DNA from 3 places in the Ancylobacter sp. GW821-FHT10E12 genome. Region 3 is predicted to be linked to each of the others. Evidence: predicted binding sites of a transcription regulator. Region 3 holds the regulator's gene; each other region holds the start of a gene.
What was found. Region 3 encodes PhoB, which activates phosphate uptake and scavenging genes when phosphate is short. Its sites were predicted from a motif close to TGTCATNNANCTGTCAT; they were not measured.

Region 1: AC1RU4_RS02310 (UDP-2,3-diacylglucosamine diphosphatase) is a predicted target of PhoB. The motif match lies at 2,414-2,430, and genes of this name have one in related genera.
Region 2: olsB (l-ornithine N(alpha)-acyltransferase) is a predicted target of PhoB. The motif match lies at 2,593-2,609, and genes of this name have one in related genera.

The regions. Positions count from the first base shown of each region.
Region 1 is NZ_JBXASN010000001.1:478,711-482,118, forward strand. Features, by position in the region: gene AC1RU4_RS02300 (threonine ammonia-lyase) at 1-446, shown strand, start outside; gene AC1RU4_RS02305 (glycosyltransferase family 4 protein) at 450-1,523, opposite strand; gene AC1RU4_RS02310 (UDP-2,3-diacylglucosamine diphosphatase) at 1,523-2,329, opposite strand; gene AC1RU4_RS02315 (LysE family translocator) at 2,555-3,151, opposite strand; gene AC1RU4_RS02320 (fumarylacetoacetate hydrolase family protein) at 3,297-3,408, shown strand, end outside.
Region 2 is NZ_JBXASN010000005.1:200,850-204,257, reverse strand. Features, by position in the region: gene gshB (glutathione synthase) at 1-581, shown strand, start outside; gene AC1RU4_RS08725 (BQ00720 family protein) at 622-903, opposite strand; gene AC1RU4_RS08720 (Hsp20 family protein) at 950-1,372, opposite strand; gene olsB (l-ornithine N(alpha)-acyltransferase) at 1,514-2,416, opposite strand; gene AC1RU4_RS08710 (gamma-glutamyltransferase family protein) at 2,786-3,408, shown strand, end outside.
Region 3 is NZ_JBXASN010000005.1:32,979-36,386, reverse strand. Features, by position in the region: gene pstB (phosphate ABC transporter ATP-binding protein PstB) at 1-78, shown strand, start outside; gene phoU (phosphate signaling complex protein PhoU) at 105-818, shown strand; gene phoB (phosphate regulon transcriptional regulator PhoB) at 863-1,564, shown strand; gene nthA (nitrile hydratase subunit alpha) at 1,769-2,518, shown strand; gene AC1RU4_RS07950 (hypothetical protein) at 2,515-2,850, shown strand; gene AC1RU4_RS07945 (SH3-like domain-containing protein) at 2,844-3,209, shown strand; gene AC1RU4_RS07940 (nitrile hydratase accessory protein) at 3,206-3,408, shown strand, end outside.

The DNA.
Region 1 (3,408 bases), on a different contig from region 3:
ACGCCTCGGGCGGCGGGCTGATTTCCGGCATCGCGCTGTCGGTAAAGGAGATGTTCCCGGATGCGCGGGTGCTGACCGCCGAGCCGGCCGGCTTCGACGACCATGCGCGCTCGTTCCGCTCCGGCGGGCGCGAGCGCAACAACCAGGCGAGCGGCTCGATCTGCGACGCGCTGCTGGCGGCGACGCCGGGGCAGCTCACCTTCCAGATTTCCTCCCGCCTCGTCGGGGAGGGCGTGTCGGCGACCGACGAGGAGGTGATGCGGGCGGTGGCCTTCGCTTTCGAGGAGCTGAAGGTGGTGGTGGAGCCGGGTGGGGCGGTGGCGCTCGCCGCCGTGCTGGCCGGCAGGATCGACCTCACGGGCAAGGTGGCGGCGGTGGTACTGTCCGGCGGCAATGTCGATGCGGCGATGTTCGCGCGCTGCCTGGACTATGCCGCTTCCAGCTGAGGATCAGCCGGCCAGCGCCCTGGCGCGGTCGGCGCTTACCTGCGCCTGTTCGACATTGTCGAGGAACTGCTTGGTGCAGGCGCGCCAGCTGTGGCGCAGCGCGAACGCACGCGGCGCCTCGCGGCCGAGTTCGAGCGCGGCCAGCGCGGCGCGGCGCAGATCGTTGTCGAGCACGCCGACCGGCGTATCGGCGGGTGCCGAGCCGATGACGTCCAGCGGTCCGGCGACCGGGAAGGCGGCGACCGGGAGCCCGCTCGCCAGCGCTTCCAGCAACACGATGCCGAACGTGTCGGTAAGGCTCGGGAACACGAACACGTCCGCGGCCGCATAGGCGCGCGCCAGCGCCTCGCCCTCGCGCAGGCCGAGGAACCGCGCCTGCTTGTGCTTGGCCTCCAGCTCGGCGCGGGCGGGGCCGTCGCCGACCACCAGCTTGCTGCCCGGCAGGTCGAGGTCGAGGAAGGCGCTGATATTCTTCTCCACCGACACCCGGCCGACATAGAGGAAGATCGGGCGCGGCAGGTCGAGCAGCGGATCGGCGATGCGGTCGGCGGCCCGCTCGGCTTCGTCGCGAGGGTGGAACAGCTCGGAATCGACGCCGCGCGTCCAGTGCATCAGCCGCTGGAAGCCGCGCTTGCGCAACTCCGCCTCGATGGTCGCGGTGGCGACCATGGTGCCGGCGCCGGCATTGTGGAAGCGGCGCAGCCAGGCATAGGAGAGCGCGCGCGGCACCGGGGCACGGGCGGCGAGATATTCCGGGAAGCGGGTGTGGTAGCTGGTGGTGAAGACCCGGCTGCGCGACAGGCAGACCCGGCGCGCCAGCGTGCCGATCGGGCCTTCGGTGGCGATATGCACGAAATCGGCGCCGATCTCGTCCATGCGCCGCGCCACCATGGCGCGGGTGGCGAGCGCGAGGCGGACCTCGGGATAGGTCGGCATCGGCACGGTGCGGAAATCCTGCGGCGTCAGGAAGGATACGCTGGCGCCGAAGGCGGGAGCCTCGTGGGCGGTGTGCTCCAGCGAGCGCACGACGCCGTTGACCTGCGGGGTCCAGGCGTCGGTGGCGATGAGGATGCGCATCAGGCGGCGACTTTCGGAGCGGCGATCGCCAGCGGCTCGTTGACACGTTGGCGGACGTGGCGGGCCCAGTCGATGACCTCGAAGCGCCCGTCGGGATGTTCGACGATGGCGGTGCAACTCTCCACCCAGTCGCCGCAATTGAGATACTGCACGCCGAACTGGTCGTGCATGGCGGCGTGGTGGATATGGCCGCAGATGACGCCGTCGACCTTGTGCCGGCGCGCCTCGCTCGCCACCGCTTCCTCGAAGCGGCCGATGAAGTTCACCGCGTTCTTCACCTTCAGCTTCGCCCACTGGCTCAAGGACCAATAGGGAAATCCGAGCTTCCGGCGGATCCAGTTGAGATAGGTGTTGATGCCGAGCGCGGCGGTGTAGGCGCCGTCGCCGAGGAAGGCGAGCCATTTGGCGTGGCGCACCACCACGTCGAACACGTCGCCGTGGATGACGAGGTAGCGCTTGCCGTCGGCGGCCTCGTGGATGGCGGTCTCCACCACTTCGATGCCACCGAAATGATTGCCGTAATAGTCGCGGAGGAATTCGTCGTGGTTCCCCGGCAGATAGACGATGCGCGCGCCCTTGCGGCCCTTGCGCAGCAGCTTCTGCACCACGTCGTTATGCGCCTGCGGCCAGTACCAGCCGGCGCGCAGCCGCCACCCGTCGACGATGTCGCCGACGAGATAGAGCGTGTCGGCCTCGTGCCAGCGCAGGAAGTCGAGCAGCATCTCGGCCTGGCAGCCCTTGGTGCCGAGATGCACGTCGGACAGGAATATACTGCGGTAGCGCCGTGCGTCGGGTGCGTCGTTCACCGCGAAAGACCTCTCCGCCCATGCGCCGCGGCTGAGCCGGGCTGGTGCTTCCATATGGTCATGTGGGCAAATAGCCCGACTCGGGTCACGCTTTTATGACGGTTTCCGCAGGGCAGAATCGAAGAGCGCCCGTCATGCTTTCCGCCATGCAAAATCAGGGGATATTCATGACAGGTTCTGCCGGGCGGAGGCAAACTAACTTTCGGACCGCTCCCGCGGGAGAGCTCAGAGAAAAAGCGTCACGACGCTGACGGCGACCAGCGCACCCATGACGACGTTGAGGATGCGGTGCTGGCGCGGTGTCGACAGCAGGCGTCCGATCAGCACGCCGAAGCCGGCCCACAGCGCCAGGCAGGGCAGGGAGAGCAGGCCGAGGACGGCCGCGATGACGAGAACCTCGCCGAGCAGGTCGCCGCCCGGCATGGTGAAGGCCGGTATGACGCCGAGCGCCATGGTCCACGCCTTGGGATTGACCCACTGGAACAGCGCCGACTGCAGCAGGGTGGGCGGCCGCTCCAGCGTGGTGACGCCCATGCCGCCGGAGGCGCTGGCGATCTTCCAGGCGAGGAACAGGAGATAGGCGCCGCCGACGAGCTTGAGGATCCAGTGCAGCTGCGGCACCGCGATGAACAGGCTGCCGAGGCCGAGACCTACGGCGACCACCATGATCGCGAAGCCGATCGCCACGCCGAGTATCTGCGGCACGGTGCGGCGGAAGCCGAAGGCGGCGCCCGTGCCGGCCGAAATCATGTTGTTCGGTCCCGGCGTGACGCCGCCGGCAAAGCCGAACAGGATGAGGGAGAGGATCGGCACGCTGAGCATGGCACTCGCCTTGTTGCCCGGCACGCTGGCCGGCGCGCAACAGCTAGTGACGATGCGACACGCCGGCAACCCGAAATCGCGGCTGTTGCCCGCGGGCCGAAGCCGGTCGATGATCCGCCCGCCCGACACATGTGAGGATCATCGAATGAGACTGGTGCGTTTCGGCGCTCCCGGACAGGAGAAGCCCGGCCTGCTCGACGCCAATGACGTGGTGCGCGACCTGACCGGCGTGGTGGACGATATCGGCGGCACGACGC
Region 2 (3,408 bases), 170 kb from region 3:
ACGCGCCGGAAAAGATCTTCGTCACCCAGTTTCCCGAACTGATGCCGCCGACGCTGATCACCCGCGATCTCGAGGAGATCAAGGCGTTCCGCGACGAGCAGGGCGACATCGTGGTGAAACCGCTTTACGGGCATGGCGGCGCGTCGGTGTTCCGGCTCACCCGCGACGACCTGAATTTCGGCTCGCTCTACGACCTGTTCGCGACCACGTTCCGTGAACCTTGGGTGGTGCAGCGTTTCCTGCCCGAGGTGAGCGCGGGCGACAAGCGCATCATATTGGTGGATGGCGAATTCGCCGGCGCGGTGAACCGCGTGCCGAGCCCGGGGGATTTGCGTTCCAACATGGTGCGCGGCGGGGCGGCCAAGGAAACCGACCTGACCGACAGGGAGCGGGAAATCTGTGCCCGTCTCGGGCCGGCCCTGCGCGAGCGGGGATTGCTGTTCACCGGCATCGACGTGATCGGCGGCAATCTCACCGAGATCAACGTCACCGCGCCGACCGGCATACGCGCCATCCGCCGCCTGGGCGGGGCCGACATCGCGGCGCAGGTCTGGGATGTGATCGAAGCCAAGCGGCGCTGAAAGCAGAGAGGCGCCGCTTGGCAAGGGCGGCGCCTCTGGATCAATGCACGCTCACCGTCACCAGCTCGTTCTGCATGGCGCTGGCGATGGCCGCCTCGCGGCTGTCGGTCAGCATCATGGGCGTGCCGTCGGCCGCGTGCAGCGTGAACAGCTTGAGGCCGGGCTGCAGCCGCGCCTGCGGGAACATGCGGGAAGCCTCTTCCGAGGCGATCGGGCGCACATAGGCGATGTGGCCGCCGCCGAGGCTGGCGAAGGCTTCCGGCGTCAGCTCGCCGGGAACGGCACCGTTGGCAGACGGGTCGACATGAAATTCGTTGGTCATGGTCCGCGACTCCTTTCCAAGCTGTCGAGACCGGATCAGGGCATGCTCATTCGTCGGTTGCTATGGCGATACGCCTGACCACCCGTTCCGGTTCCGGCCGGATGAGGTCAACCGACAAAAGACCGTTCTTCAATTCAGCTCCGACGACACGCATTCCCTCAGCCAGCACGAAGGTGCGCTGGAACTGGCGGGCTGCGATGCCTCGATGAAGAAAGGTCCGCCCAGGCTCCTCGGCCTGACGGCCGCGGATGACGAGCTCTTTTTCCTCCAGCGTCACTTCCAGCTGATCGCGGCTGAAGCCGGCGACAGCAAGAGTGATGCGCAGCCGCTCGGGCTGGTCCGGCGCGGCTATGCGTTCGACATTGTAGGGCGGGTATCCGTCCGAGCCTTTGGCGACCCGGTCCAGAGCCCGCTCCACCTCGTCGAACCCTAGAAGAAAGGGACTCGACAGCGTGGGAATACGCGACATGCTCCCAAAGTCCTTGTCCGAAGCGACTTTGCAGTTTGGGACCCCCGAGGGGCATCCCGTTGAGGGTCATATGGGCAAGGCAGCGCGGCGGCGCAAGATGTCGCCGGCCGCGGTATTTTCAGGGAATCGACAGGCAATCGGTCAGGCGGCGTGCCGTTCGGCATTCACCCCGAAATGGCCGAGATAGCGCGGATTGATGCGCTCGATCGGCAGCACGATCAGCACGTCGGTGGTGCCGAACTGGTGATCGACAACCGCACCTTCGCCGATCTGGGCGCCAAGGCGCAGATAGCCCTTGATGAGCGGCGGCAGCTCGTTGAGCGCGGCCTTGGCGTCGATGCCGTCCTTCGCCACGCCGTCCATCGCCGCCATGCGGCCCGGCAGCGCCCGTGCGCGCCATTCCGGCTCGGAGGGGGCGAAATGATGCAGGAAGGAAAGCGGCCGGGCGAGCTCAAGGGGATCGGTACCTTCAAGGCTGGCGCAGCCGAACATCACGTCGATATGGTGCCGGCGCACATAGGCCCAGATGCCGTGCCAGAGCAGCTCCACCGTGCGCTTGGTGCGGTAGGGTCGCAGCACGCAGGAGCGGCCGAGCTCCAGGAACCGCCGATGCGGGTGCCGGGCGAGCAGCGGACCGATGTCGAACTCGCTGGCGGTGTAGAAACCGCCATGACGATCGGCGATCTCCTGCCGCAGCAGGCGGTAAGTGCCGACCACCTGGGGCACGCGGCGCCCGCGCACGGTGCGGCAGGAATCGTGGTCGAGTACTAGGAGATGGTCGCAAATGGCGTCGAACCCGTCGAAATCGCGGCGGGCGAGGCGGGCGGCAGTGGCCGGCACCGCCGACATCTCCTCGTAGAACACCTCGTAGCGCAGCCGTTGCGCGCGCCGCACATCGGCGGCGGTCCGGGCGAGGCGCACTTCCAGCGAGCCGATGCGGCCGAGGCTTTCCGGCCCCGGCTGGGCCCGGCTCTCGCGATGACGCAGGCCGGAATAGGAGCGCAGCGCCGGTACCAGCCGCGAGGGGGCGAGCGGCCCGGCCATGCGGCGCATCGGCTCAGCGAGATGGGGCGCGAATGCCGCGGGCAGAACCAGCCGGAGTGCGGAAGCGAAGGCGTTCGGCGTGGTCCGGGCCGGGCCGTCGGCAATCGATTGGGTCATGGCGTGCCCTTGCATCTGTCGCACATCATAGCTTCAAGGGTCTAGAGAATCACGCTTCTCCGACGCGGTTATGACAGATCGGGCGTCACCATGGGGCTTTTGCGACAGGTGCGCCTGCGGCGCCGGCCGGGGGACGGAGGCTTCTCACGCCATGGATGGGCGGTGTATCAGCGTGAGGATGACGGCAATGCCGCCCGAACGGCGGTGCGGACAGGAAATGGCCCCGGGATGGGGCGCGACCGAGGGGCGATGATGCGCGATTTCGAAGGACCGGGCCGCTCGCTCGCGGTGGGGCGTGAGGCGATGGTGGCGACCTCGCATCCGGCGGCGACGCTGGTCGGCCTCGACATTTTGAAGGCCGGCGGCAATGCGATCGACGCCGCGGTTGCGGCCTGCGCCGTGCAATGCGTGGTCGAGCCGGGTTCGACCGGCATCGGCGGCGATTGCTTCGCGCTGCTGGCACCGGATGTCGGCGGCGAGGTGCTGGCCTATAACGGTTCCGGCCGCACGCCGGCGGTGCTGACGCTGGAGCGCTTCCGGGCGCTGGGATTCAGCGAGATCCCCCGCGCTTCGCCGCATGCGGTCACCGTGCCGGGCGCCGTCGAGGCCTGGGCGCGGCTGATCGCCGACCATGGGCGGCTCGATCTCGGCGCGGTGCTGGCGCCGGCGGTTCGGATCGCCCGCGAGGGCTTTGTCGTCGCCCCCCGCGTCGCCTATGATACCGCCAACCAGGCCGAGCTCCTGCGCGGCGACGCCACCTCGGCGGGGGTGTTCCTGCCGGGCGGGGCGCCGCCGTCGGTGGGCGACGTGCTGACCCAGCCGATGCTGGCCGACACGCTGGAGGCCATCGGCCGCGACGGACCGGACGCCTTCTA
Region 3 (3,408 bases):
GCCGGCCCGTCGGCCGATATCTTCACCAATCCGCGCGAGGCGCGCACCCGCGACTACATCACCGGCCGCTTCGGCTGAACCGCGCGACGAAAGAGATCATCCCCATGACCGAACACATCGTCTCGTCGTTCGACGCCGATCTCAAGGAGATCGGCCGTCGCGTCGTGGAAATGGGCGGGCAGGCCGAACAGCTGGTCGCCGATTCCGTGCAGGCGCTGGTGAAGCGCGACACCGAGCTCGCCCAGAAGGTGATCGTGCTCGACGGCCCGATCGACCTCTTGCAGCGCGAGATCGAGGAAAAGGCGATCCTCACCATCGCCCGCCGCCAGCCGCTGGCCGGCGACCTGCGCGAAATCGTCGCCGCCATGCGGATCGCCAACGACCTGGAGCGCATCGGCGACCTCGCCAAGAACACCGGCAAGCGCGTGCTGGCGCTTTCCGGCGAGTTCCACCCGCAGAAGCTGGTGCGCGGCGTCGAGCACATGGCGGGCATCGTGTTCGAGCAGCTGAAGATGGTGCTGGACGCCTATGCGAGCCGCGAGGACGCGCGCGCCATCGAGGTCTGGCAGCGCGACGGCGAAGTCGACGTGCTCTACACCTCGCTGTTCCGCGAGCTCCTCACCTACATGATGGAGGATCCGCGCAACATCTCGCTGTGCACGCACCTGCTGTTCTGCGCCAAGAACATCGAGCGCATCGGCGACCACGCCACCAACATCGCCGAGACCGTGCACTACCTCGCGACCGGCCAGTTGCTCACCGACGAGCGGCCCAAGCAGGACACCACCAGCATGACCTCGGTTCCGTTCCCGTCCTGAGCCGGACGGAACGGCAGTCACGCGCAGCTTGCACGGGGAACGCGATGCCGACCAACATTCTCATCGTCGAGGACGAGGAGCCGCTGACCCTGCTCCTGCGCTACAATCTCGAAGCCGAAGGCTATGCGGTGGAGAGCGTCGGGCGGGGCGACGAGGCGGAGACCCGGCTGCGCGAGACGGTGCCGGACCTGCTGCTGCTCGACTGGATGCTGCCGGGCCTGTCCGGCATCGAATTGTGCCGGCGCCTGCGCGCCCGGCCGGAGACCGAGCGCATGCCGATCCTCATGCTCACCGCCCGCGGCGAGGAGACCGAGCGCGTGCGGGGGCTGGCCACCGGCGCCGACGACTACGTGGTGAAACCGTTCTCGGTGCCCGAGCTGGTGGCGCGGGTGCGGGCGCTGCTGCGCCGGGCCAAGCCGGACCACGTCTCGACGCTGCTGCGCGCCGGCGACATCGAGCTCGACCGCGAGACCAAGCGGGTGCACCGTTCCGGCCGCGAGCTGCATCTCGGGCCGACCGAGTTCCGGCTCTTGGAATTCCTCATGCAGTCGCCCGGCCGGGTCTATTCGCGCGAGCAGCTGCTCGACGGCGTGTGGGGCCAGGACGTCTATATCGACGAGCGCACGGTGGACGTGCATGTCGGCCGCCTGCGCAAGGCGCTGAACCGTCCGCGCCAGCCCGACCCGATCCGCACCGTGCGCGGCTCCGGCTACTCGTTCAACGAGATGTTCGCCCGCGCGCATTGAGCGCGGCCGGCGACAACAGGCGCCGGCGACCTCCACGATATGGCGTGTCGGCGCATCCGGGGGGGCGTCGCGCGGCCATGGCGCCGGTCCGTCGCCGCGATCTTGGGCATGCCGCTTTTCTACCCCTGCGTCGTCGACAGGCGCCCGGCATGTCCGCATAGTGTCGCCCTCACGGCGCCCAGGCGCTTCGGCGGACCGACTGTCATGGCAGCGCAAGACCAAGATCACGAACACGACCACGATCACGACCACGATCACGACCACGACCACGATCACGGCGACCATCCCCACGATCCTCACGACCATTTCCACCGCATCCATTCCGAGCCCGCCGATGCGCTGCTGACCTCGATCGCCGACATCGAGATCAGCGCCCGCGTCAAGGCGCTGGAGGAACTGCTCACCCGGAAGGGTCTGGTCGATCCCGCCGCGCTCGACGCGGTGGTCGATCTCTACGAGAACCGCATCGGCCCGAGGAACGGCGCCAGGGTCGTCGCCCGCGCCTGGACCGACCCGGCCTATCGGGCCTGGCTGTTCGAGGACGCCAATGCCGCCATCGCCGATCTCGGCTTCACCGGCGCGCAGGGCGAGAACATGGTGGCGTTGGAAAACACCGCCGAGGTGCACAATGTCGTCGTCTGCACCCTGTGCTCCTGCTACCCGTGGCCGGTGCTCGGCCTGCCGCCGGTCTGGTACAAGAGCATGCCCTATCGCACCCGCATCGTGCGCGATCCGCGCCCGGTGCTGGCCGAATTCGGCACGCGGCTGCCCGACGGCATGGAAATCCGCGTCTGGGACAGCAATTCGGAAATCCGCTACCTCGTCATCCCCCGCCGTCCGCCCGGCACCGAGGGGATGGACGAGGCGGCGCTGGCCGCCCTCGTCACCCGCGACAGCATGATCGGCGTCACCGAGGCCGGTACTTCCGCACCTGCCATGGAGGCGGCGCCATGAATTCCCTGCATGATTGCGGCGGCGTCGACGGCTTCGGCCGCGTGGTGCCGGAGGGCTATGACGGGCGCGAGCCGGTGTTCAAGCAGGAATGGGAGCGGCGCATGTGCGCCCTCTTCATGATCACCATCGGCGCGCATTATTCCGACGACGAGTTCCGCCAGTCGCGCGAGCGGCTGGACCCGGCGCTGTACCTCACCCGGCCCTATTACGAGCAATGGTGGTTCGCGGTGACGCGGCTGATGATGGAGAAGGGCCTGCTGGCGCCCGAGGAGATCGACGCCCAGCTGGCCGCCCAGTACGCCGCCGCCCTGCACGGGGATGCCGGATGCTGAGCGCGGCCGACATCCTCGATCTGCTCGCCGCCGGCGCCACCACGCGGACGGAGGACGCCTCCCGCCTCCCGGCCTTCGCGCTCGGGCAGGCGGTCGTCACCCGCAACCTCAATCCGCGCACCCATACCCGCCTGCCGCGCTATTGCCGTGGCCGGCGCGGCGTGGTGGTGAAGGTCCACGGCCTGTTCGCGCTGCCGGACCTGCGCGCCGTCGGCGACGAGGAGAGCCGCGAATATTGCTACGCGGTGCGCTTCTCCATGCGCGAGCTCTGGGGTCCGCAGGGCGCGGACGGCGACAGCCTCACCATCGACCTGTGGGACAGCTACCTGCTGCCTTGCGGGACGGAGGCGGCGTCGTGACCACCGCCCCGACCCTCCCCGATCTCGACCGGCCGCACATCTTCGCCGCCCCGTGGGAGGCGCAGGCCTTCGCTCTGGTGGTCAAGCTGCATGAACGCGGCCTGTTCGAATGGCCGGAATTCGCCGCCCGCCTCAGTGGCGAGATCCATGCCCATCCCGATGCGCCCTATTACCAGTGCTGGCACGAGGCGGCGGTGGC